DNA from 4 places in the Enterobacter bugandensis genome. Region 2 is predicted to be linked to each of the others. Evidence: predicted binding sites of a transcription regulator. Region 2 holds the regulator's gene; each other region holds the start of a gene.
The links. Region 2 encodes PhoB, which activates phosphate uptake and scavenging genes when phosphate is short. Its sites were predicted from a motif close to CTGTCATAAAACTGNCNNAT; they were not measured.
Positions count from the first base shown of each region.

Region 1: a site for PhoB is predicted at 4,371-4,390, ahead of glpT (glycerol-3-phosphate transporter). Genes of this name have one in related genera too.
Region 3: a site for PhoB is predicted at 1,478-1,497, ahead of DG357_RS03135 (esterase-like activity of phytase family protein). Genes of this name have one in related genera too.
Region 4: a site for PhoB is predicted at 4,497-4,516, ahead of uvrB (excinuclease ABC subunit UvrB). Genes of this name have one in related genera too.

Region 1 covers NZ_LT992502.1:3,258,172-3,264,204, forward strand. Annotated here, with positions in the region: gene nrdA (class 1a ribonucleoside-diphosphate reductase subunit alpha) at 1-389, shown strand, start outside; gene nrdB (class Ia ribonucleoside-diphosphate reductase subunit beta) at 439-1,569, shown strand; gene yfaE (class I ribonucleotide reductase maintenance protein YfaE) at 1,569-1,823, shown strand; gene glpQ (glycerophosphodiester phosphodiesterase) at 1,847-2,899, opposite strand; gene glpT (glycerol-3-phosphate transporter) at 2,911-4,263, opposite strand; gene glpA (anaerobic glycerol-3-phosphate dehydrogenase subunit A) at 4,514-6,033, shown strand, end outside.
Region 2 covers NZ_LT992502.1:1,061,009-1,067,041, forward strand. Annotated here, with positions in the region: gene sbcC (exonuclease subunit SbcC) at 1-1,811, opposite strand, end outside; gene sbcD (exonuclease subunit SbcD) at 1,808-3,013, opposite strand; gene phoB (phosphate response regulator transcription factor PhoB) at 3,201-3,890, shown strand; gene phoR (phosphate regulon sensor histidine kinase PhoR) at 3,912-5,207, shown strand; gene brnQ (branched-chain amino acid transporter carrier protein BrnQ) at 5,618-6,033, shown strand, end outside.
Region 3 covers NZ_LT992502.1:644,033-650,065, forward strand. Annotated here, with positions in the region: gene DG357_RS03120 (NAD-dependent succinate-semialdehyde dehydrogenase) at 1-222, shown strand, start outside; gene DG357_RS03125 (hypothetical protein) at 267-587, opposite strand; gene DG357_RS03130 (YfaZ family outer membrane protein) at 587-1,132, opposite strand; gene DG357_RS03135 (esterase-like activity of phytase family protein) at 1,543-2,901, shown strand; gene yjiA (GTPase) at 2,955-3,908, opposite strand; gene DG357_RS03145 (YbdD/YjiX family protein) at 3,919-4,122, opposite strand; gene DG357_RS03150 (carbon starvation CstA family protein) at 4,177-6,033, opposite strand, start outside.
Region 4 covers NZ_LT992502.1:1,440,315-1,446,347, reverse strand. Annotated here, with positions in the region: gene moaA (GTP 3',8-cyclase MoaA) at 1-920, opposite strand, end outside; molybdenum cofactor riboswitch at 908-1,041, opposite strand; gene yvcK (uridine diphosphate-N-acetylglucosamine-binding protein YvcK) at 1,267-2,175, shown strand; gene uvrB (excinuclease ABC subunit UvrB) at 2,250-4,265, opposite strand; gene DG357_RS06980 (ABC transporter ATP-binding protein) at 5,016-5,738, shown strand; gene bioD (dethiobiotin synthase) at 5,701-6,033, opposite strand, start outside.

The sequences.
Region 1 (6,033 bases), 2.2 Mb from region 2:
ACGGTATTGAGCCACCGCGCGGCCACGTCAGCATTAAAGCGTCGAAAGACGGCGTGCTGCGTCAGGTGGTGCCGGATTACGAAACGCTGGGCAACAACTACGAGCTGCTGTGGGAGATGCCAAACAACGACGGCTACCTGCAGCTGGTGGGTATCATGCAGAAGTTTATCGACCAGTCGATCTCTGCCAATACTAACTACGACCCGACGCGCTTCCCGTCCGGCAAGGTACCGATGCAGCAGCTGTTGAAAGACCTGCTGACCGCCTACAAATTTGGCGTGAAAACGCTGTACTATCACAACACCCGTGACGGTGCAGAAGACGCGCAGGATGACCTGGTACCGTCAATTCAGGACGATGGCTGCGAAAGCGGCGCATGTAAGATCTAATGAAGGGCGGGGATATCCCCGCCTTTATTTCGTAAGACAGGACACACTCATGGCATATACCACCTTTTCACAGACGAAAAACGACCAGCTCAAAGAGCCAATGTTCTTCGGCCAGCCGGTCAACGTGGCACGCTACGATCAGCAAAAATATGACATCTTCGAAAAGCTGATTGAAAAGCAACTCTCCTTCTTCTGGCGTCCGGAAGAAGTTGACGTTTCCCGCGACCGTATTGATTACCAGTCGCTGCCGGATCACGAAAAGCATATTTTCATCAGCAATCTGAAGTACCAGACGCTGCTGGACTCCATTCAGGGCCGTAGCCCGAACGTGGCGCTGTTGCCGCTGATCTCGATTCCTGAGCTGGAAACCTGGGTGGAAACCTGGGCGTTCTCTGAGACGATCCACTCCCGCTCTTACACCCACATCATCCGCAACATCGTGAACGATCCGGCGGTGGTGTTTGACGATATCGTCACTAACGAGCAGATCCAGAAGCGCGCGGAAGGCATTGCGCACTACTACGACGAGCTGATCGAGATGACCAGCTACTGGCATCTGCTGGGCGAAGGCACCCACAGCGTGAACGGCAAAACCGTTACCGTGAACCTGCGCGCGCTGAAAAAGCAGCTGTACCTCTGCCTGATGAGCGTTAACGCCCTGGAAGCGATCCGCTTCTACGTGAGCTTCGCCTGCTCCTTCGCCTTTGCCGAGCGCAAGCTGATGGAAGGCAACGCCAAAATCATCCGTCTGATCGCTCGTGACGAAGCCCTGCACCTGACCGGCACCCAGCACATGCTGAACCTGCTGCGCAGCGGTACGGATGACCCGGAGATGGCGGAAATCGCTGAAGAGTGCAAGCAGGAGTGCTACGACCTGTTCGTGCTGGCGGCTCAGCAGGAGAAAGAGTGGGCAGACTACCTGTTCCGCGACGGCTCCATGATTGGTCTCAACAAAGATATTCTGTGCCAGTACGTGGAGTACATCACCAACATCCGCATGCAGGCGGTTGGTCTGGACCTGCCGTTCCAGACGCGCTCTAACCCGATTCCGTGGATCAACACCTGGCTGGTATCCGATAACGTGCAGGTTGCGCCGCAGGAAGTGGAAGTGAGCTCTTATCTGGTCGGTCAGATTGATTCTGAAGTCAACACCGACGACCTGAGCGACTTCCAGCTCTGATGACGCGCGTAACGCTGAGCCTTTCTGGCACCCAAGTGCTGTGCCAGGATGAGCACCCTTCCCTTCTGGTGGCGCTTGAAGCGCATCAGGTGGAGGTAGAGTACCAGTGTCGTGAAGGCTATTGCGGCTCCTGCCGCTGCCGTCTGGTCGCAGGCCAGGTGGACTGGCTGACCGAACCGCTGGCCTTTATCAGTGAAGGGGAAATTTTGCCCTGCTGCTGCCGGGCAAAAGGCGATATTGAGATCGAGATGTAAAAAAGGGCCTTACGGCCCTTTTTCTATTTTAAGAACGTCACCGCTTTATCCGGGAAATCCGTAAACAGCCCGTCCACGTCCGCCTGCTTATACAACACCTCGTAAAGCTGATTCACATCGGTGGCATATGGCGGCAGCTGGTCGGCACGCACCGTGTACGGATGCACCTGCATCTTGCTGGCGTGCGCCTCTTTCACCATCGCCGTCAGCTTCACGTGGCCAGGCGTTGAGCCTTCCGCCACCAGCATGTGATAATCCGGCCCGATGCCGTCAGCGTACTGCGCAATCTGCTTCATCGCGCCCGGCTTGAACATCCAGTCGTAGCTGTAGTTCACCCACTTCCCGTCCGGCTGTTTCTCCTGGGTTTCGTTCCAGTCGGTGTAGGCAATCAGCTGCACCAGATTGAGATCCATCCCCATCTTCGGCTCCAGCTCGGTTTTGATGCGCTTCAGCTCGGCTGCGTCAAAACACTGCAGGTAAACTTTGTCCTTCTTGCTGGTGTAGCCGTACTGTTTCAGCACCTCCAGCGTCTTCGCGGCAATGTCCTTCCCTTCCTGATGGTGGAACCACGGCGCTTTGATTTCCGGGTAGATACCGATGTTTTTACCGGTGGAGTGGTTCAGCCCCTGAACAAACTCAATCTCTTCCTGGAAGGTATGGATCCGGAAGTCAGATTTGCCCATCGGGAAGCGTCCCGGGTAGACCTGCACCTTCTTGCCGTTTTCAATCTCAAAGCCTTCGGTAAACTTCAGAGAGCGAATTTCATCCAGGGTAAAGTCGATGGCGTAGTAACGACCGTCTTTGCGCGCGCGGTCCGGGAAACGCTCCGCCACGTCCGTGACGCGGTCAAGATAGTGGTCATGCAGGACGACCAGCTGGTCGTCCTTCGTCATCACCAGATCCTGCTCCAGATAATCCGCGCCCTGGGCATAGGCCATCGCTTTCGCCGGCAGCGTATGCTCCGGCAGATAGCCGCTGGCACCGCGGTGGGCGATAACGATTTTATCCGCCGCCAGGGCAGAGCCTGTCATAAGGCCTGCCAGCAGCAGGCCGGTGGTTAATGGAGTTAATTTCATCGCAATGCTCCTTATTGACGACGCGCCAGCACTTCCGCGTGGTGACGTTTCTCGCCGATCATCACAACAACCAGCAGCAGAACCGCCAGCACGCTGCCGCCGATCATCACCATAAAGCCGCCGTCCCAGCCGAAGAAGTCAACGGTGTAGCCCACGATAGCGCTCGCCGCGACGGAACCGCCGAGGTAGCCAAACAGACCGGTAAAGCCTGCCGCCGTGCCCGCCGCTTTTTTCGGCGCCAGCTCAAGCGCGTGCAGACCGATCAGCATCACCGGGCCGTAAATCAGGAAGCCGATAACGATCATACAGGCCATGTCTACTGATGGGTTACCCGGCGGGTTAAGCCAGTAAACGACAGTCGCGATGGTCACCAGGGTCATAAAGAACACGCCCGTTGCGCCGCGGTTGCCTTTAAACACTTTGTCCGACATCCAGCCGCAAATCAGCGTGCCCGGGATCCCGGCGTATTCATACAGGAAGTACGCCCAGGAGGATTTATCCAGCGCGAAATGCTTCACCTCTTTCAGGTAGGTCGGGGACCAGTCAAGGATGCCGTAGCGCAGCAGGTATACGAACACATTCGCCACCGCGATGTACCACAGCAGCTTGTTCGGCAGCACGTACTTCATGAAGATCTGTTTCGCGGTCAGCTCTTCTTCGTGCTTCTCGCTGTAGTCATCCGGATAGTCGTTTTTGTACTCTTCGATTGGCGGCAGCCCGCAGGACTGCGGTGTGTCGCGCATCAGGGCGAAGGCAATAATCGCCACCAGAATAGCACCAAAGGCAGGCATGTAGAGCGCCGCGTGCCAGTCGTTGAACCAGGCCATCCCCAGCAGGAACAGCAGAGGTGGAAGCCCGCCCCCGACGTTATGCGCGCAGTTCCACACCGACACAATGCCGCCACGCTCCTTCTGCGACCACCAGTGCACCATAGTACGTCCGCACGGCGGCCACCCCATCCCCTGGAACCAGCCGCAGAGGAACAGCAGCACGAACATGATGGCAATGCTGGACGTCGCCCACGGCACAAAGCCCATGAACAGCATGACCGCTGCAGCGAGGATCAGACCGGCGGGCAGGAACACGCGCGGATTCGAACGGTCCGACACGGAACCCATGATGAATTTAGAAAAACCGTAGGCGATGGAGATCCCCGACAGCGCGAAGCCCAGGTCGCCGCGAGAGAAGCCCTGTTCCACCAGATACGGCATGGCGAGCGCAAAGTTTTTACGTACAAGATAGTACGCCGCATACCCGAAGAAGATCCCGAGGAAGATTTGCCAACGCAGACGGCGGTAGAGAGGATCGATCTCTGCCTCTGGCAGTCGCGCCCGATGCGGCGCAGGTTTGAAGATACTGAGCATAACAGCCTCCGTGGCCTTTCAAAAAATGACCAGGCATCTCGCGCCCGGTTACAGAGGCGGGGATGTTAAAAAAACATGCGGTTTGTTACTGTGAATCAACGCACAGATTGTTACAGAAATATGACAGAATGCGCAAAAAAGCGCATGAAATCACGTTTCAGTTTCGAATTTCGCGCGTTTATGTTCGAAATCAAACAAACCACACGATCTATGTGGCTAAATGCTAAAAAACGAACATAGAGGAAAGGCAATGACAATTCACGATCCACGCTACAGCGATGTGATTATCATTGGCGGTGGCGCAACCGGCGCCGGCATCGCACGCGACTGCGCCCTCCGCGGCTTAAGCGTCACGCTTCTGGAGCGCCACGATATCGCCACCGGCGCGACGGGACGTAACCACGGCCTGCTGCACAGCGGCGCGCGGTATGCGGTCACCGACGGTGAATCCGCGCGCGAATGTATCGCTGAAAACCAGATCCTCAAGCGTATCGCCCGACACTGCATAGAGCCGACCGACGGCCTCTTTATTACCCTTCCCGAAGATGACCTCGCCTTTCAGTCAACCTTTATAACCGCCTGTACTGTAGCAGGTATTCAGGCGGAGGCCATGGATCCGGCGCTGGCCCGGCGGCTGGAGCCGTCGGTGAACCCGGCGCTGATCGGCGCGGTGAAGGTACCTGACGGCACCGTCGATCCGTTCCGCCTGACCGCCGCCAACATGCTGGACGCCCGCGAGCATGGCGCGCGCATTCTGACCGGACATGAAGTGACCGGGCTTATCCGCGAGGGTCATCGCATCTGCGGCGTGCGGGTGTTTGATACGCAGTATAACGAGCACAGCGAGCTGCACGCCGCCGTGGTGGTCAACGCGGCGGGGATCTGGGGCCAGCGCATCGCGGAATACGCCGATTTATCCATCCGCATGTTCCCGGCCAAAGGTTCGCTGCTGATCCTTGACCACCGCATCAATAACCACGTCATCAACCGCTGCCGCAAACCGTCTGACGCCGACATTCTGGTGCCGGGCGACACCATTTCGCTCATCGGTACGACGTCAACGCACGTTGACTACAGCGACATTGACGTCAACCGGGTCACCGCCGAAGAAGTGGATATTCTGCTGCGCGAAGGGGAAAAGCTGGCGCCGGTGATGGCGCAGACGCGTATTCTGCGCGCCTACGCGGGCGTGCGTCCCCTTGTCGCCAGCGATAACGATCCGAGCGGACGTAACGTCAGCCGGGGCATCGTGCTGCTCGATCACGCCGAGCGCGACGGCATGGACGGGTTTATCACCATTACCGGCGGCAAGCTGATGACCTACCGGCTGATGGCCGAGTGGGCGACCGATGCCGTCTGCCGCAAGCTCGGAAATACCGAACCGTGCGTTACCGCAGAACAGCCGCTGCCGGGATCGCGCCAGTCTACCGAAAAAACGCTGCAAAAAATCATCTCCCTGCCCGCGCCGCTGCGCGGTTCGGCCATCTACCGCCACGGCGACAGAACGCCGCAGTGGCTCGGTGAAGGACGACTGAGCCGCAGCCTGGTGTGCGAGTGCGAAGCCGTTACCGCAGGCGAAGTGCAGTACGCGGTAGAGAACCTGACGGTCAACAGCCTGTTGGATCTCCGCCGCCGCACCCGCGTCGGAATGGGGACCTGTCAGGGCGAACTGTGCGCCTGTCGTGCCGCCGGGCTGCTACAGCGTTTTCATACCACCACCGCCACCCAGTCGCTCGATCAGCTCAGCGCGTTTCTGAACGAGCGCTGGAA
Region 2 (6,033 bases):
TCGTTCATCCATGGCGCGATATCCTCCTGAATATTCAAAGCGATATTCAAAGACGCGCACGCCTCCAGCCACGCTTTAGTGAGTGCTTGCTCTTCCTGAGAAAGCGTCTGCGCTTCGTCTGTCTCACGCTGGATCTGTTGAGCCAGAGCATTAACCTGTCCCAGCACCAGCAGGCCTTCCTCCTTAAGCGCGGCGACCTCTTTTTCGAGTACATCACGGCGACGCTGGTTATCCGTCAGCTCAAGCGACCGGTAGGTCTCCACGGCAGGATGCTCGTGGGAGCCGCACAGCGGGCAGGGTTTGCCTGCCTCAAGCTGTGAGCGATAGCTTTCCAGATTTTTAATCGTCGCTTCGCGTTCGCACAGGGCTTTCAGGTCCAGATAGTGCTGGTGTTTCTCTTTGTACTGCTGGCGGCGCAGCGCCAGGGTTTCATTGAGCTTGCTCTGCTCCGCCAGGGCTTTCTGCACGCTTTCACCGTTCTGGCTCAGGCGCTTTTGCAGCGGCTGATAGCGGGCATGCAGCGACGTCAGCTGCTGGCGCAGCGTGCGGGACCGGGACTGCTGCTCCATGGCCGCGCTGACCTCATCCGCCGTCAGCGTCAGCGTATTTTCCGGCATCTCAGCCAGCTTCTGACGTAGCTCAGTCATCCGCGCAGCAAGCGCGACGAGCTGACTTTTGTCACGGTTTAGCTGTGAGAACTGGGCGCGCCAGCCGGCAATTTCCTGGCCCAGCAGACGATAACGCTCATTCTCCGCCAGCCACTGTCCCAGCGCCGTCAGTTCGGCCTGTAGCCGCTCATGGGTACGCAGGGCGGTATTGCGGATCCGCGCGCGCAGTGCGGTTTTGGTCTGTAAGCGAGTATTTACTTCGTTAATTCGCTGCTGGGTTTGCGTCAGACGTGCGGTTTGCTCCTGCTGATGCTCCCAGAGCGGACGAAGCTGGGCGGCGGGCTGGGCAAGCTGGAGTTTTGCCAGTTCCGGCGCCGCGTTCGCCTGCGCCTGTTGCGCCTGCTGCTGCAGGGCGGCAACGCGCTGCTGCTCCCGCACGAGCTCGTCATGACGCGTAAGCCACTGAAAATCTTTCTGTTGGCTTTGCTGCTGGGCCAGCAGAGTTTTCTCTTCGTCAGTAAGTGCCTGCAAACTTTGCTGCAACTGCTGCTGTTGTTCTTCGCTGAGCAGCACGACACCCGCCGCCTGCGCCTCGCATTTTTCCAGCACGCTGCGGGCGGCTTTGTGTTTCTCAAACACCATCGCGGAAATCTGGCCGTAGATTTCGGTGCCGGTGAGTTCTTCCAGCAGTTCTGCGCGGTCGGCCGGTTTGGCATTGAGGAAGGCGGCAAATTGCCCCTGCGAGAGCAGCATTGAGCGGGTAAAACGGCCGTAGTCCAGCCCGGTGAGCGCCGCGGTTTGCTCCAGTTTATCCGACACCTTATCGGCCAGAATCTTGCCATCCTCGCAGCGGGCCAGCTCCACGCGCGGTGCCTGCAAGTTCCCGTCCGGCTGGTTGCGCGCCCGGTTCTGGCTCCAGAATGCGCGATAGGCAACGCCTTTCACCTCAAACTCCACTTCCGCCAGGCACTCGGCGGTATCGCGCGTCATCAGATCGTTTTGCGCCTGAGAGACCTTATTCAGGCGCGGGGTTTCGTGGTAGAGCGCCAGGCAGATGGCATCGAGCAGGGTGGTTTTACCCGCGCCGGTTGCGCCAGTGATGGCAAACAGGCCGTTGCTGGCAAAAGGCTCCGCAGTGAAGTCAATTTTCCACTCGCCCTTGAGGGAGTTGAGATTTTTCAGGCGCAGGCTCAGAATTTTCATGCGTTTTCTTCCTCGTCATTGAGGGCGTGCAGAGTATGGCTGAACAGCTCGTTGAGCCTGACGCGCTTTGCATCATCGATCTCTTCCTGCGACAGTCGGCGCTCGAACACCTCTTCTACGCGCAATTCGCTAAGCGTTTCGCGCTGGGCACCGAGCAGAATTTTCTCGCGCTGCTCGCGGCTGCGGCGCACCAGCAGCACCTCAACCGGCAACTCTTCGGTCAGCGCCTGAATTTTCCGCTGCATATCGTGCAGGTAGTCATCGGTGGTGATTTCAATATCCAGCCAGACGGGCGGGTTAAGCTCAGCGCCGCGCCACTGCTCAAGCTGGGCGGTGATGGCAGCCAGATCGCCCTTCAGCACCGCCAGCGGCTGGGTGACCGGCACTTCCAGCGTCTCGACGGCGCTGAGTTTGCCCTCATCAAAGCTCACCAGATGCACGGATTTGGCTTTTCCGGTTTCATCGAAGCTGAGCGAAATAGGGGAGCCACAGTAGCGGATATGCTCGCAGCCGCCGATGACCTGGGCGCGGTGAATGTGCCCGAGTGCGATGTAGTCCGCGGGCGGGAAGTTTTGCGCCGGAAAGGCGTCCAGCGTACCGATATAGATCTCGCGGACCGCGTCACTTTTGCTGGCCCCGACGGTAGTGAGGTGCCCGGTGGCAATGACCGGAATGGCCTGTTCACCGCGCAGGGCACAGGCTTCCGCGTGCTGCTGGTGATAATAGTCGGTGATGGCCTGCAATAAATGCTGCTGCTTTTCCGCGCCCGATAGTCCCGCCTGGCTTTGCACGATGTCCCGCGGACGTAAAAAGGGAATCGGACACAGTACCGCGCCCGGCGACCCGTCGCGTTTTTTCAGGATCTGCGGCGCGTGCCCGGCGCTGGCGACCACGGTGGTATTGAGAAACGCCAGGATGTCGCGGGATTCATTGAGCGTGGCGACGGAGTCATGGTTACCGGCGACAATCACCAGATGACAGCCGGTCTGCTGCAGGTTCACCACGAAGCGGTTATACAGTTCACGCGCATAGCTCGGCGGCGAACCGGTATCAAAGATGTCACCCGCCACAATAATGGCATCCACCTCGTGCGCCTGGGCCGTTTCCAGAAGCCAGTTCAGGAACGCTTCATGTTCAGCCGCACGGCTTTTGCTGTAAAAATTTTGACCCAGATGCCAGTCCGAGGTGTGAAGTATGCGCATAGGAGATCCGTGGCGAAAAACGATGCGGGCGATTATAAACTGTCAGGGAAAGGAAAATAACCGCTGTAATAAAACAACAGTTTGCCATTTATAGTGGTACTGTTTTTCATAAATCTGTCATAAATCTGACGCATAATGGCGCCGCATTACAAACTTGTAACTTAAATAAGATAAGACAGGGCAAAGTATGGCGAGACGTATTCTGGTCGTAGAAGATGAAGCTCCAATTCGTGAAATGGTGTGCTTCGTGCTCGAACAAAATGGCTTCCAGCCGGTTGAAGCGGAAGATTATGACAGCGCGGTGAACCAGCTGAATGAACCCTGGCCCGATCTGATTCTGCTTGACTGGATGTTGCCCGGCGGCTCCGGACTGCAGTTTATCAAACATCTGAAGCGTGAAGCGCTGACCCGCGACATCCCGGTGGTGATGCTCACGGCGCGCGGAGAGGAAGAGGATCGCGTGCGCGGTCTGGAGACCGGCGCGGACGATTACATTACCAAGCCTTTCTCCCCGAAAGAGCTGGTTGCCCGCATTAAGGCCGTCATGCGCCGTATTTCCCCGATGGCGGTGGAAGAGGTGATCGAGATGCAGGGCCTCAGCCTTGACCCAACGTCACACCGCGTGATGACCGGCGAAAATCCCCTCGACATGGGGCCTACCGAATTTAAACTCCTGCACTTCTTTATGACCCATCCGGAACGCGTTTACAGCCGCGAGCAGTTGCTGAATAACGTCTGGGGAACTAACGTGTATGTCGAAGACCGGACGGTTGACGTACATATCCGCCGCCTGCGAAAAGCGCTGGAACTGAGCGGCCACGATCGCATGGTACAGACGGTCCGCGGCACGGGTTATCGTTTCTCGACCCGTTTCTGAATAATGACAGGAGTGTGACGCGTGCTGGAACGTCTGTCATGGAAAAGGCTCGTCTTTGAACTGATCTTATGCTGTATTCCGGCCCTTCTTCTGGGGGCCTTACTTGGGCATCTGCCGTGGTTTCTGCTGGCGGCGGTCACCGGGCTGTTAGCCTGGCATTTCTGGAACCTGCTGCGTCTCTCCTGGTGGCTGTGGGTGGACCGCAGTATGACCCCGCCGCCGGGAAGCGGCAGCTGGGAGCCGCTGCTGTACGGCCTGCACCAGATGCAGATGCGTAATAAAAAGCGTCGCCGCGAGCTGGGAAGCCTGATCAAACGCTTTCGCAGCGGCGCAGAGTCGCTGCCGGATGCGGTGATCCTGACGACAGAAGAAGGAACTATTTTCTGGTGTAACGGGCTTGCGCAACAGCTGCTGGGCCTGCGCTGGCCGGACGACAATGGTCAGAACATCCTCAACCTTCTGCGTTATCCCGAGTTCACGCTGTATCTGAAAAAGCGTGATTTCACCCGTCCCCACAATCTGAAGCTGAATAACGGTCGCCATCTGGAAATCCGCGTGATGCCCTACAGCGATCGCCAGTGGCTGATGGTGGCGCGCGACGTCACCCAGATGCACCAGCTGGAAGGGGCGCGTCGTAACTTTTTCGCCAACGTCAGCCACGAACTACGCACCCCGTTGACCGTGCTGCAGGGCTACCTGGAGATGATGCAGGAGCAAACCCTGGAAGGCGCGCCGCGTGAAAAAGCGCTGCATACGATGCGCGAGCAAACGCACCGTATGGAAGGGCTGGTGAAGCAGCTGCTGACGCTGTCAAAGATTGAAGCGGCGCCTTCTCTTGCGCTGAATGACACCATTGATGTGCCAATGATGCTGCGCGTCGTCGAGCGTGAAGCGCAGACGTTAAGCCATAAAAAACATCAGCTGACCTTTGACGTCGACAACACGCTGAAGGTGCTGGGCAGCGAGGATGAACTGCGTAGCGCCATCTCCAACCTGGTGTACAACGCGGTAAACCATACGCCGGAAGGAACGGATATCGTGGTGCGCTGGCAGCATACGCCGGCAGGCGCCGAGTTTAGCGTTGAGGATAACGGGCCGGGGATCGCCCCGGAGCATATTCCGCGCCTGACCGAGCGCTTCTACCGGGTGGATAAAGCGCGATCGCGGCAGACGGGGGGAAGCGGCCTGGGGCTGGCGATTGTGAAACACGCGGTGAATCACCATGAAAGCCGTCTTGATATCCAGAGTACCCTGGGTAAGGGAACCCGCTTTAGTTTCGTTATCCCGGAACGATTAATTGCCAAAAAGAGCGCCTGACGGCAGGCGTGTCATTTTACCTTTCCACGGGTCAGCCATCGCTGGCCCGTTTGCTTTGCAGTCAAGCGAAACGCGTGTGAATTTTATACGGTTGGCTGTTTTTTGTTCGCATGATTAGCCATGGGTTTTTCCTATAATTAGCGCATTGTTCTGGTGCGCGTTTTCATACTGGCATATTGTTCTGGTTTTGCGATCCCTCCTTGCCTTTAAACGTTATAAGCGTTTAAATTGCCCCCCAGATACTGTCAGACCGACTGTATTTGCGTGGTAAATCGAAAAACTATTCTTCTCCACGCCAGGACGGGAGCATTTCCCGCTGAAATTGAGCAAATTTTCGGCTGTATCGTCCCGTCAGGGAAATCGAAAAATCTCAACGTTTTCAACACCACATCCACAGGCAGTAAGGTTTTATGACCCATCACTTAAAATCGCGTGACATTATCGCGCTGGGCTTTATGACATTTGCGCTGTTCGTTGGCGCAGGCAACATCATTTTCCCTCCAATGGTTGGCTTACAGGCGGGTGAACACGTCTGGACCGCCGCGTTTGGTTTCCTGATTACTGCCGTGGGCCTGCCGGTACTGACCGTTATCGCACTGGCGAAAGTCGGTGGCGGCGTGGATAGCCTTAGCACCCCGATTGGCAAAGTGGCTGGCGTTCTGCTGGCTACCGTCTGCTATCTGGCCGTTGGTCCGCTGTTTGCCACTCCGCGTACCGCGACCGTTTCCTTCGAAGTGGGCATCGCCCCGCTGACCGGCGACGGCGCGATGCCGCTGTTCATCTACAGCCTGATTTATTTCGCCATCGTGATTCTGGTTTCCCTCTA
Region 3 (6,033 bases), 420 kb from region 2:
TCCCACTACGGCCTGGGTGGGGCGGTGTTCAGCCGGGACATTGAGCGCGCGAAGAAAATGGCGTCGCGGATCGAGACCGGGATGGTGTACATCAACTGGCTCACCGATACCGCAGCAGAGCTGCCGTTCGGCGGCGTGAAGCGTTCCGGCTACGGACGCGAGCTGTCGGATCTGGGGATCAAAGAGTTTGTGAACCAGAAGCTGGTGGTGGTGCGTAAGTAAGAGGTAATAAAAAAACCTGCCGGTTGGCAGGTTTTTTCAGTTGATTACTGTACTTCGATCTTGTCCCAGCCGCTTTTGAACATGCAGCTGTCGACTAACGTATCCCGGCGATATTCATTCGCGTCTTCAACCGTGTAGCTCGTGGAAATATCCTTTTTCTTGTTCTTTTTGTCCGTTTTTTCCGAGCTCGAACCGGTCACCACGTTATCCGGAGGCAGATCGATCAGGGCCTGCGCTTCGCATTCCGTAAGCTTTTTATTCATCTCAGCGTCGCTCACGCCCGGTTTTACCCATTTGTACTGGACGCAGCCGGTGAGCATCAGCGTGAGGCTCAGAACGCAAAGCGCGGTAACGCGGTGTTTCATCAGAAGCTAACTCCACCGCCGACATATGCGCCATCAATCAGGGTGTGGTTTGGACGACCATCTTTGCCGTCAACGCTCACGTGGCGGTAGCCTACTTTCAGCGTAACCGGTTTGATTGGGGTCCAGCTTACGCCGCCGTTAGCTTCAACGTAGTTTTTCACGCTGTTGTTCAGGCCTTCTGGTGCCGCATAGCCTTCGCCATAGACGTGGATGCTGTCGGTCAGCGCAACGTTTACGCCGCCGCCAATCGGGAAGGCCACGCCGTTATCGCCTTTTTTCGGGCCGATGTAGATGGCTTTTGCGCCCGCATTCAGCATCACCGGGCCCACTTCCAGGTTGTAGCCTGCGCCCACGCCACCGGTCTGGGTACCGTCGTCGGTGTTTTTCAGCCAGTTACTTTCGAGATAAACACCGGATGAGGATTTGCCCATTTCCAGGTTGAGGTTGGTAAAGTTTTTACCCTGCTCAATGCTGCCGCCCATTGCCAGTGCGGAACCCGAGATGGCGGTCAGTGCAGAAAGAAGAAGAATGTTCAGTTTTTTCATGTTTCGTGCCTCATCATCAAATTAATCTGGGGGCACCTTAACAAGCGATGTTTATGACTGCAAATGTGATGCAAATCGACTTTTCATGCTGTAATTGTTAATTCTTTTATCTTTATTTGTAACGCTTAAGTTGGGTTGTCGGTGTGTCAACGCGCAAATTTCAGGTGTTGAGGAACAGTTTAATTTTTTGACTAAACGAAATCTGAACGAGGCAGGGATAGTGATTTGAGACGCATTAATTGCGCTTCTAATAATTTCCAATTCCATTTCTAAAATCACATAAAAAAACAAATTTTTACATTTTTATGGTCATTATTCGTTCAGATGTCCGGCCACGTTTCCTTTCCATGTCATTTTTCTGACACGTTTGTTCATTACGTTGTGGGCTTCACTTTCCGGATGCTAACAATATGAAAAGAAAAATCATTCCTGTGCTTATCGGCTGTACGCTCTCTTTCTCTGGCCTGGCGGCGCAGCCCACGGCTGAGCGCTATGTTGTCAGCTTCCCTGACGGCTCACACGTGAAATACAGCGGCGCGTTTGCCGGTGCGTTTCCGAATGGACTCCCGGTAGGGATTGGCTCCGGCCTGCTGTTTACGGGCAAGCAGGGCGATGCTCTGACCTTCGCGACCGTGACCGATCGCGGTCCTAACGCCGATGCGCCCAAAATGGGTAAAAACGAAGCCAAAATTTTTGTCACGCCGGATTTCGCGCCGCTGCTGATGACAATTCGCGTTCAGAACGGCAAAGCGGAGGCAACGGATGCCCGCCCGCTGCATGATGATAAAGGCGAGATTAACGGCCTGCCGCTGCAAAGCGGCGTGATCGGATCTACAAATGAGGTGGCGTTCAGCGATACCCTCAACATTCTGAAGGGTGACAACCGCGGGCTGGACACGGAAGGCATCACCCCGGACGGCAAGGGCGGCTTCTGGCTGTGCGACGAGTATGGCCCGTTCCTGATTAACGTCGACAGCAAAGGGAAAATTCTGGCGATCCACGGGCCGCAGGCGGCGGAAGGGGAAAAATCCATCGCGGGCGGTCTGCCAAACGTTATCAAATGGCGCCAGCCGAACCGGGGCTTTGAAGGCCTGACCCGGATGCCGGACGGGCGGATTATCGCCGCCGTGCAAAGCACGCTGGATATCGACGGTAAGAGCAAAAAGCAGGCGCTGTTTACGCGTCTGGTCAGCTTCGACCCGGCGACCGGGAAAACGGCGATGTACGGCTACCCCATCGACAGCGCGGCCTACAGCAAAAACAGCGACGCCAAAATCGGCGACATCGTGGCACTGGACGACCAGCACATCCTGCTGATTGAACAGGGTGAGGATAAAAATGACGCGATGCGTAACCTTATCTACAAGGTGGATCTCAGCAAGGCGAGCGACCTGACCGCTTTCGACAAGCCGGGCGAGTACCCGGAGTTTGATGATGAGAAAACCCTGGCACAGCGCGGCATTACCCTTGCTGCAAAAACGCAGGTCGTCGATCTGCGCGCGCTGGGCTGGCAGCAGGAAAAGGCCGAAGGGCTGGCGCTGATCGACGGCAAACGGCTTGCGGTGGCGAACGATAACGACTTTGGCGTGAAGGTGGCGATGCAGCATCCGGTCGAGGGCAAAAAGCTCAAGGACTATCGGGTGAACGAGGAAGGCAAGCTGACGCTGGATGATAAACCGGTGGAAACCACGCTCAGCGTGAAGCCGCTGAAGAAGCCGGAGTCAGAGAGCGAGCTGTGGATTGTGACGCTGCCGGAGGCGTTGAAATAATTTTACCTCTCATCCTTCCCCTCTCCCCACAGGGGAGAGGGGAAGCAAGGCGGTTATTTCTTCAGACCTGCAAACGCTGCTCGGATTTCTTCTTCCGGCAGCTGGATACCAATAAACACCATCACGCTGTGCGGCGCTTCATCGCCCCACGGGCGGTCCCAGTCGGCGCTGTACAGGCGCTGTACGCCCTGAAACAGCAGGCGGTTCGGCTCGCCGTCGATCCACAGCATGCCTTTGTAGCGCAGCAGCTTGTCGGCAAACGACAGCAGCAGGTTTTCCATTACCCGGGAGACTTCGCTGATGTCCACCGGGTAGTCCAGCTCCACCACAATCGACGCCACATCGTTTTGCTTGTCTCCCATAAAGTGGAAGCGCGGTTTCGTGGTGACGTTCTCCTCCAGCATAAAGCCGTTGGTGTTAAACAGCTGGGATAGATCGATATCGCCATGCGTCACCGTATAAATCGGCGCGCGCGAGTTGATGCGCGTCAGGCGCTCGCGGAGTTTTTCGCTGTCGCCTGCCACGTCGGTTTTGGTCAGCAGGATGCGGTCGGCGTAGCCCACCTGAGACTGGGCAATGGTGAACTGGTTCATCTGCTCGTCGGCGTGGACCGCGTCTACCAGGGCAATCACCCCGTCCAGCAGGTAGCGCTGGCAAAGAATATCGTGAGAGAAAAAGGTCTGAATAATCGGGCCGGGGTCGGCCATGCCGGTGCACTCGATCACCAGGCGGTCGAAGCCGATGTCACCGCGATCGCGGCTGTCGAGCAGGTCCAGCAGGGCGTCTTCCAGCTCGTTAGAGCGGGTGCAGCAGATGCAGCCGTTGGTCAGGGTTTTGATTTGCGTGGCGCGGTCTCCGATTAATTGATCGTCAACGGAGACTTCGCCAAATTCGTTTTCGATGACGGCGATTTTGAAGCCGTGCTGCTCGTTCAGAATGTGGCGCAGCAGGGTGGTTTTACCGGCGCCGAGGAAACCGGTCAGCAGGGTAACGGCAATCGGGGTCATGGTCTCTCCTTTAGCAGCATCGGACGCCGCCTTCTCCACTTCCGCCGTAGCGCGCTTCCTGACGCTCGCGGAAGAATTCGGTGTAGGTCATATACGGCTTATCCGGATGGTTGGTCTTCATATGCTCAACGTAGTTGTCATAGTCCGGAATGCCAATCAGCATCTTCGCCGCCTGACCGAGGTATTTTTTTGCTTCGCCTAAGTTACCAAACATAGTCCATCCTGATAAGAACAAAGCCCCGCCGGAGCGGGGCTGAATACAACCAGATTAATGGTGTGAAGAGGTCTTCACGCCGCCTTCCGGCACCGGCACGTACGGGGTCTCTTTATCCGTACGGCCATCGGTGTTGCGCACTTTCATCCAGGTTTTGATGCCGTAGAAGATAATGCTGTACACCACCACCAGGAACAGAATGCTCAGACCCGCGTTGGTGTAGTTGTTCACCACGATATGGTTCATGTTAGCAATCTGCTGCGCGGTCAGATCCGCGCCGCCTGCGGCAATCTTCTCTTTGTACTGGTTAGCCATGAAGAAGAAGCCTTCCAGCTGCGGGTTGGTGCTGAACAGCTTCAGGCCCAGCGCCCAGGTGGTGCAGAGCAGCAGCCACAGCGCAGGAACCACGGTCACCCAGATGTATTTGGTGCGTTTCATCTTCACGAGGACGACGGTACCGAGCACCAGGGCAACGGCTGCCAGCATCTGGTTAGAGATACCGAACAGAGGCCACAGGCTCTTCACGCCGCCGAGCGGGTCGACAACGCCCTGATACAGCAGGTAGCCCCACAGCCCTACGCACCCGGCAGTACCCAGAACACCCGCTACCAGAGAGTCGGTTTTCTTCAGGAACGGCACGAAGTTGCCCAGCAGATCCTGCAGCATGAAGCGGCCCGCACGGGTACCGGCATCCAGCGCGGTGAGGATGAACAGCGCTTCGAACAGAATACCGAAGTGATACCAGAAGCCCATGTCCGCCCACGGCAGCACTTTGTGGAACACGTGTGCGATACCCACGGCCAGCGTCGGCGCGCCACCTGCGCGGTTCAGCACGGACGGTTCGCCAATGTCCTTCGCGGTCTGCATGATCTGCTCAGGCGAGATCACGAAGCCCCAGGAGCTGACGGTCGCCGCCGCGTGTGCGCTGGCCTCTTTCAGCTGCGCCATGATCAGCGCGGTATTTTCCCCGCCCATCTCATGCAGGTTTGGCATGGTGATGCCCAGACCCGCCGGTGGAGTGTTCATCGCGAAGTACAGGCCTGGCTCGATAATCGAGGCTGCAACCAGCGCCATGATCGCCACGAAGGACTCCATCAGCATCGCGCCGTAACCGATAAAGCGCGCGTCGGTTTCGTTAGCCATCAGCTTCGGCGTGGTGCCGGAAGCGATCAGCGCGTGGAAGCCTGAAACGGCGCCGCAGGCGATGGTGATAAACAGGAACGGGAACAGGGCGCCTTTCCACAGCGGACCGGTGCCGTCAATGTACTGGGTCACCGCCGGCATTTTCAGCTCAGGGTTGATGATCACAATCCCGATCGCCAGCCCGACGATGACACCGATTTTCAGGAAGGTCGCCAGGTAGTCGCGCGGAGCCAGAATCAGCCACACCGGCAGCAGGGCGGAAACGAACGCGTAACCGATCAGCGCGAAGGTGATGGTGGTGTCTTTAAAGGTCAGCGCCGGGCCCCAGTACGGGTCGTGCGCAATCACGCCGCCGAAGTAGATGGAGGCGACCAGCAGCACGATACCAATGACCGACACTTCACCCACGCGGCCAGGGCGCAGGAAGCGCATATAGATGCCCATGAACAGCGCAATCGGTACGGTAGAACAGACGGTGAAGACGCCCCACGGACTTTCGGCCAGCGCTTTCACCACGATCAGCGCCAGCACCGCGAGGATGATGATCATGATCAGGAAGCAGCCGAAGAGGGCGATAGTGCCCGGCACGCGGCCCATCTCTTCTTTGATCATCTCGCCCAGCGACGAACCGTTACGGCGCGAGGAGATAAACAGCACCATAAAGTCCTGCACCGCCCCCGCCAGCACCACGCCCGCCAGCAGCCAGAGCGTACCCGGCAGGTAGCCCATTTGCGCGGCCAGTACCGGGCCAACCAGCGGGCCAGCACC
Region 4 (6,033 bases), 380 kb from region 2:
TTGTGCGTCAGCGCTTCAGAAATGCGCGCTTCAAGCGCGGCCTGCTGCGCATCGTCTTCCAGCAGATCGCGAAGATCCACGCCACCGTCGCCAAACAGGCAGAGGTGCAGCTTGCCCACCGACGATACGCGCAGGCGGTTGCAGCTGGCGCAGAAGTCTTTCTCATAGGGCATGATCAGCCCAATCTCGCCTTCGTAATCCGGGTGACAAAAGACCTGTGCCGGGCCGTCGCTGCGCTGGCGGATCTGGTGGATCCAGCCGCGTTTCAGCAGCTCATCGCGCAACACCATGCCGGAAATATGGTGGCGGCGGAACAGTTCGCTGCCCTCGCCCGTTTCCATCAGCTCGATAAAACGCAGTTGAATGGGACGGGATTTAATCCACGCCAGGAAGGTGTCCAGCTGATGGTGGTTTACGTCGCGCATCAGCACCGTGTTGACTTTGACTTTTTCGAACCCGGCGGTAAACGCCGCATCGATGCCGTCCATCACCTGGCGGAACTTGTCCTGACCGGTAATGGCGTGAAACTGCCGGGCATCAAGGCTGTCCACGCTGACGTTGATCGCGGTTAAGCCAGCGTCGCGCCAGGTGGCCACGTCACGCGCCATGCGATAACCGTTGGTGGTCACCGCGATCTGGCGGATGCGTTCGTTTTCGCGTACCGCGGCAATGATGTCGGGGAAATCGCGGCGCAGGGAGGGTTCGCCACCGGTCAGACGGACTTTTTCGGTACCGAGCTCAGAGAACGCACGCGTGACGCGGCGCACTTCATCCACGGAGAGAAAGCCGTTATTGGTGACGCTGCCCGGCTTGTAGCCATCGGGCAGACAGTAGGTGCAACGGAAGTTGCACACATCGGTAATCGACAGACGCAAGTAGTAAAACTTACGCGCGAAAGCATCAGTAAGTTGTGAAGCCATGTACACCTTTCCAGATCGGGAGGCACAGTCATTTCTTTCTGTACCCTGGTGGCAAATCCGCCACGGCCAGGGCGCCATATCATTCGACACAGGCGCCAGGGCTAGAGTGTATGTTTTCAGTTTTGAAAACGTGGTTATGGCGATAGTAGCGTGGAAATCGACACTCCGCCATTGTCGCTTTTCGCTATATAATTATGTATATAGCGATTCAGTCCTGCATTTTCGCTACAGAATACCTAAAAACCGCATTTTCGCATTGATATACGTCATTTTGCATTGGGTGAGGCATCGTCTTTTGGGGGTAGTTAGGTTACTGTTACGCGATCGAACGTGATAAGGAATACGTATGCGCAATCGCACTTTTGCGGATCTTGACCGAGTGGTCGCTCTTGGCGGAGGCCACGGCCTGGGCCGCGTCATGTCCTCTTTGTCGTCACTGGGCTCACGGCTGACAGGGATAGTGACAACCACCGACAACGGCGGCTCAACCGGGCGGATCAGGCGGGCTGAAGGCGGCATTGCCTGGGGAGATATGCGCAACTGCCTGAACCAGTTAATTACCGAGCCGAGCGTCGCGTCGGCGATGTTTGAGTACCGTTTTGGCGGCAATGGCGAACTTTCCGGGCATAACCTCGGAAATCTGATGCTAAAGGCGCTGGATCACCTGAGCGTACGGCCTCTGGAAGCCATCAACTTAATCCGTAATCTGCTCAAGGTGGACGCATTCCTGATCCCCATGTCTGAACAACCGGTTGACTTGATGGCAATCGATGCCGAAGGGCATGAAGTCTACGGCGAGGTGAATATTGACCAGCTCCTCCTGCCGCCAACGGAGTTGATGACCTATCCGAGCGTGCCCGCCACGCGAGAAGCGGTGGAGGCCATTGGTGAAGCGGATCTTATCCTGATCGGTCCAGGCAGTTTTTATACCAGCCTGATGCCCATTCTGCTGGTAAAAGAGCTGGCGCAGGCGCTGCGTCGCACCCCTGCCCCGATGGTCTATATCGGTAACCTGGGCCGTGAGCTGAGCCCGGCAGCGGCGAGCCTGTCGCTGGCGGACAAGCTGGACCTGATGGAGCAGTACGTCGGTAAGAAAATTATCGACGGTGTGGTGGTTGGGCCGAAAGTGGATGTGACAGGGATTGGCGATCGCGTGGTGGTGCAGGAGCCGCTGGAAGCCAGCGATATTAAATATCGTCACGACCGCCACCTGCTGCGCGAGGCGCTGGAGAAAGCGATTCAGGCGTTGGGTTAGGTTCGCTTTGTGCGGCCTGATGCCCTCACCCCAGCCCTCTCCCACGGGGAGAGGGGGAATACACGCCGCTTTACCTATGATGCCGCAATAAACAGATCCCGCAGCTGATGCAGCTGGTCGCGGATCTGTGCCGCCTCTTCGAACTCCAGGTTCTGGGCGTGCTGCATCATCTGCCCTTCCAGCTCGTGGATTTTCTGCTGCAGCGCCTTCGGCGTCAGTACGACGGTATCTTCTTCCACCACTGAACGTGCCTTGCCGCGGCCTTTCGCTTTGGTCTTCGCAATGTTCTGACCCAGCGCCAGAATATCCACCACCTTCTTGTTCAGCCCCTGCGGCGTAATGCCGTGCTCTTCGTTGTAGCGCTGCTGCTTCTCGCGTCGGCGTTCCGTTTCGCCAATCGCTTTCGCCATCGACGGGGTGATTTTGTCGCCGTACAGAATCGCTTTCCCGTTGACGTTACGCGCGGCGCGGCCAATGGTCTGGATCAGGGAGCGTTCAGAGCGCAGGAAGCCCTCTTTATCGGCGTCCAGAATCGCCACCAGCGAGACTTCCGGCATATCCAGACCTTCTCGCAACAGGTTGATCCCCACCAGCACATCAAACTCGCCCAGACGCAGATCGCGGATAATCTCCATGCGCTCCACGGTGTCGATATCCGAGTGCAGATAGCGCACCTTCTCACCGTGTTCTTCAAGATACTCGGTCAGGTCTTCCGCCATGCGCTTGGTGAGCGTCGTCACCAGCACGCGCTCGTTGATGGCGGAACGGGCGCGGATCTCAGAGAGCAGATCGTCCACCTGGGTCGCCACCGGGCGCACTTCGATAATCGGGTCCAGCAGCCCGGTCGGACGGACCACCTGGTCGATCACCTCATCGCCGGATTTTTCCAGCTCGTAGTTGCCCGGCGTGGCCGACACGTAGATGGTCTGCGGCGCCAGCGCCTCAAACTCTTCAAACTTCATCGGACGGTTATCCAGCGCTGACGGCAGGCGGAAGCCGTACTCCACCAGCGTCTCTTTACGCGCGCGGTCGCCGCGGTACATCCCGCCGATCTGCGGGATCGTGACGTGGGATTCGTCGATCACCAGCAGACCGTCGGCCGGAAGGTAGTCAAACAGCGTCGGCGGTGGCTCGCCCGGCCCGCGCCCGGAGAGGAAGCGCGAGTAGTTTTCGATACCCGAGCAGTAGCCCAGCTCGTTCATCATCTCCAGATCGAACTGGGTGCGCTGGCTCAGGCGCTGCTCTTCCAGCAGCTTATTGTTAGCCAGAAGCACCTTACGGCGCTCTGCAAGCTCCTCTTTGATCTCTTCCATCGCCTGCACGATACGCTCTCGTGGCGTCACGTAGTGCGTTTTAGGGTAGATGGTAAAACGCTGTATCACCGACTCAACGTGGCCGGTCAGCGGGTCGAACAGTGACAAACGCTCGACCTCTTCGTCAAACAGCTCGACGCGCAGCGCCATATCGTCCGATTCCGCCGGGAAGATGTCGATCACCTCACCGCGCACGCGGAACGTCCCGCGCTGGAAGGCCTGGTCATTACGGGTGTACTGCAGTTCGGCCAGACGGCGCAAAATTGCGCGCTGATCGATGATCATCCCCTGCGTCAGGTGCAGCATCATCTTCAGATAGAGATCCGGATCGCCCAGGCCGTAAATCGCCGAAACAGACGCGACCACAACCACATCGCGACGCTCAAGCAGCGCCTTGGTCGCAGACAGTCGCATCTGTTCGATGTGTTCGTTCACCGAAGCATCTTTCTCGATGAAGGTATCAGAGCTCGGCACATAGGCTTCCGGCTGGTAGTAATCGTAGTAGGAGACAAAATACTCCACCGCGTTTTCCGGGAAGAACTCTTTCATCTCGCCGTAAAGCTGTGCCGCGAGGGTTTTATTGGGTGCAAGCACCATCGTGGGGCGCTGCAGGTCAGCGATCACGTTGGCGACAGTAAACGTTTTGCCCGAGCCGGTTACTCCCAGCAGCGTCTGGTGCGCCAGCCCGTCTTCCAGCCCCTCTTTAAGACGACGGATCGCCTCAGGCTGATCGCCAGAGGGGCGGAAAGCAGAATTCAGTTTGAACGGTTTACTCATGGGCGACGACCTGATGACGTTATAAGCGGCAGGTGAGTAATTTTACTCGTTGTTGCCAGGAATGCCAGTAAAAAACACTGGATGAAAAACCAGTGGCGTGTCAGGATATTTAGCGTAGCGGCGGAGTCATTAGCGCGTTAGCGGACAAAATTTAGGCTCTGACGAGATAAAAAACCAGCCAGGTTGGGTTATCCCCAGAACTTTTTCTTTTTTAACATTTGTCAAGCCAGGTAATGATAGTTTTATGGCAACGAGTGACACTTTCATTACGGTAATTGCTTTTATCTAAGCAATTAAATTTTAAACGATATTTTCTAAAGCCGCGTTTCGCGTCAATTTGGGCGAAAGCCGCGTCTTCTCTCGCTTATCGCGTGTTTTCTAACTCTAATGCACATGGTTATCCACAGGAATAGTGGATAACTGCTTCCAGCCCGTGTAGACCGCCGCTCAGCAAATTCCCGGATTTTCCCACGAGGCGGCAACAAAAAATTTTTATAGCTCTTTTTTGACGATAAACAGTTGAGTCATTCATAACCAACAGATGCGATCCTGCTCACATTTCAGCCATTTTTCGTCCTGCACCACAACTCACCATTCCCGGCACCGTCGATGTGCAAGCCACGCGTTTTTACCCTGCTCTCCTGTGGCTTATTCCTAAAAAAGTCGTTTTTTTAATCGATTTCAGGTTTCTGGCAAGCGTTTTGCAGCTTCACGTCAGGCCTATCCCTACGCATTTTTAAGGAGAGAAAGATGTTGAGTCTGCGTGCAGTGAATCAATTTTACGGAAGCCAACATACGCTATGGAACGTGGATTTGGATTTTCCGCAAGGGATGTGTACAGGCATCATAGGCCTGCCGGGGATGGGCAAAACCACCCTGATGAACTGCATTACCGGAAACATCCCCGTCGAAAGCGGCACGATTATCTGGCATGAAGCGGGCGCACCGCCGCGTGATTTGCTCAGCCCGGCACCGGAACAACGTTCAGAGCCGGGAATAGGCTATGTGCCGCAGGACAGGCGTATTTTCTCTCAACTGACGATTGAGGAGAATCTGCATATTGCCATGCGGGCGATGGGGAAACCCGACCTGGCGGCGAAAAGCGACGTATACGATCTGTTCCCGGAACTCTACGCGCGACGTCAGACGCGGGGCAATGCCCTTTCGCCAGAGGATCAGTATCAGCTTGCCCTGGCGAATGCACTGGTCAACCGCCCGCGGATGCTAATTCTGGACGAGCCTACGCATGGGGCAGGACACGGATTTGCCCAGAAGCTGGCGCAGCTGCTGGGGCGCTTAAACCGAGAGTTAGGCATGACGGTGCTGCTGGCGGAGCAGCAGCTGTCGTTTATCCGCCGGGTGGCGGATCGGTTTTGCATGCTTTATCGCGGGCGTAACGTGGCTCAGGGCCACGTTAGCGAGCTGAACGATGAGCTCATTGCCCACTGGATGTCGCGGGAAGCAAGACGCTGAGGTCGAGATAGCGCCCGGTTTCGGCCTGCTCAGCAACGCCAGCAATCCAGGGGATTTCCCCGAGGAACGGTGCCGGGAGCACGCGCTTGAGGGTCGCCAGATACTCCTGATGCCGCCTGCCCGGCGCAACCACGTCGTTGGCTATCCAGCCTGCCAGCGTCAGCCCTGCCTGCTGAACGGCCTGCGCCGTCAGCATGGCGTGATTGATGCAGCCCAGCTTCACGCCGACGACCAGAATGACCGGAAGCCGCTCGGCCTGCACCCAGTCAGCAAAGGTCTGCGTGTCCGAAAGCGG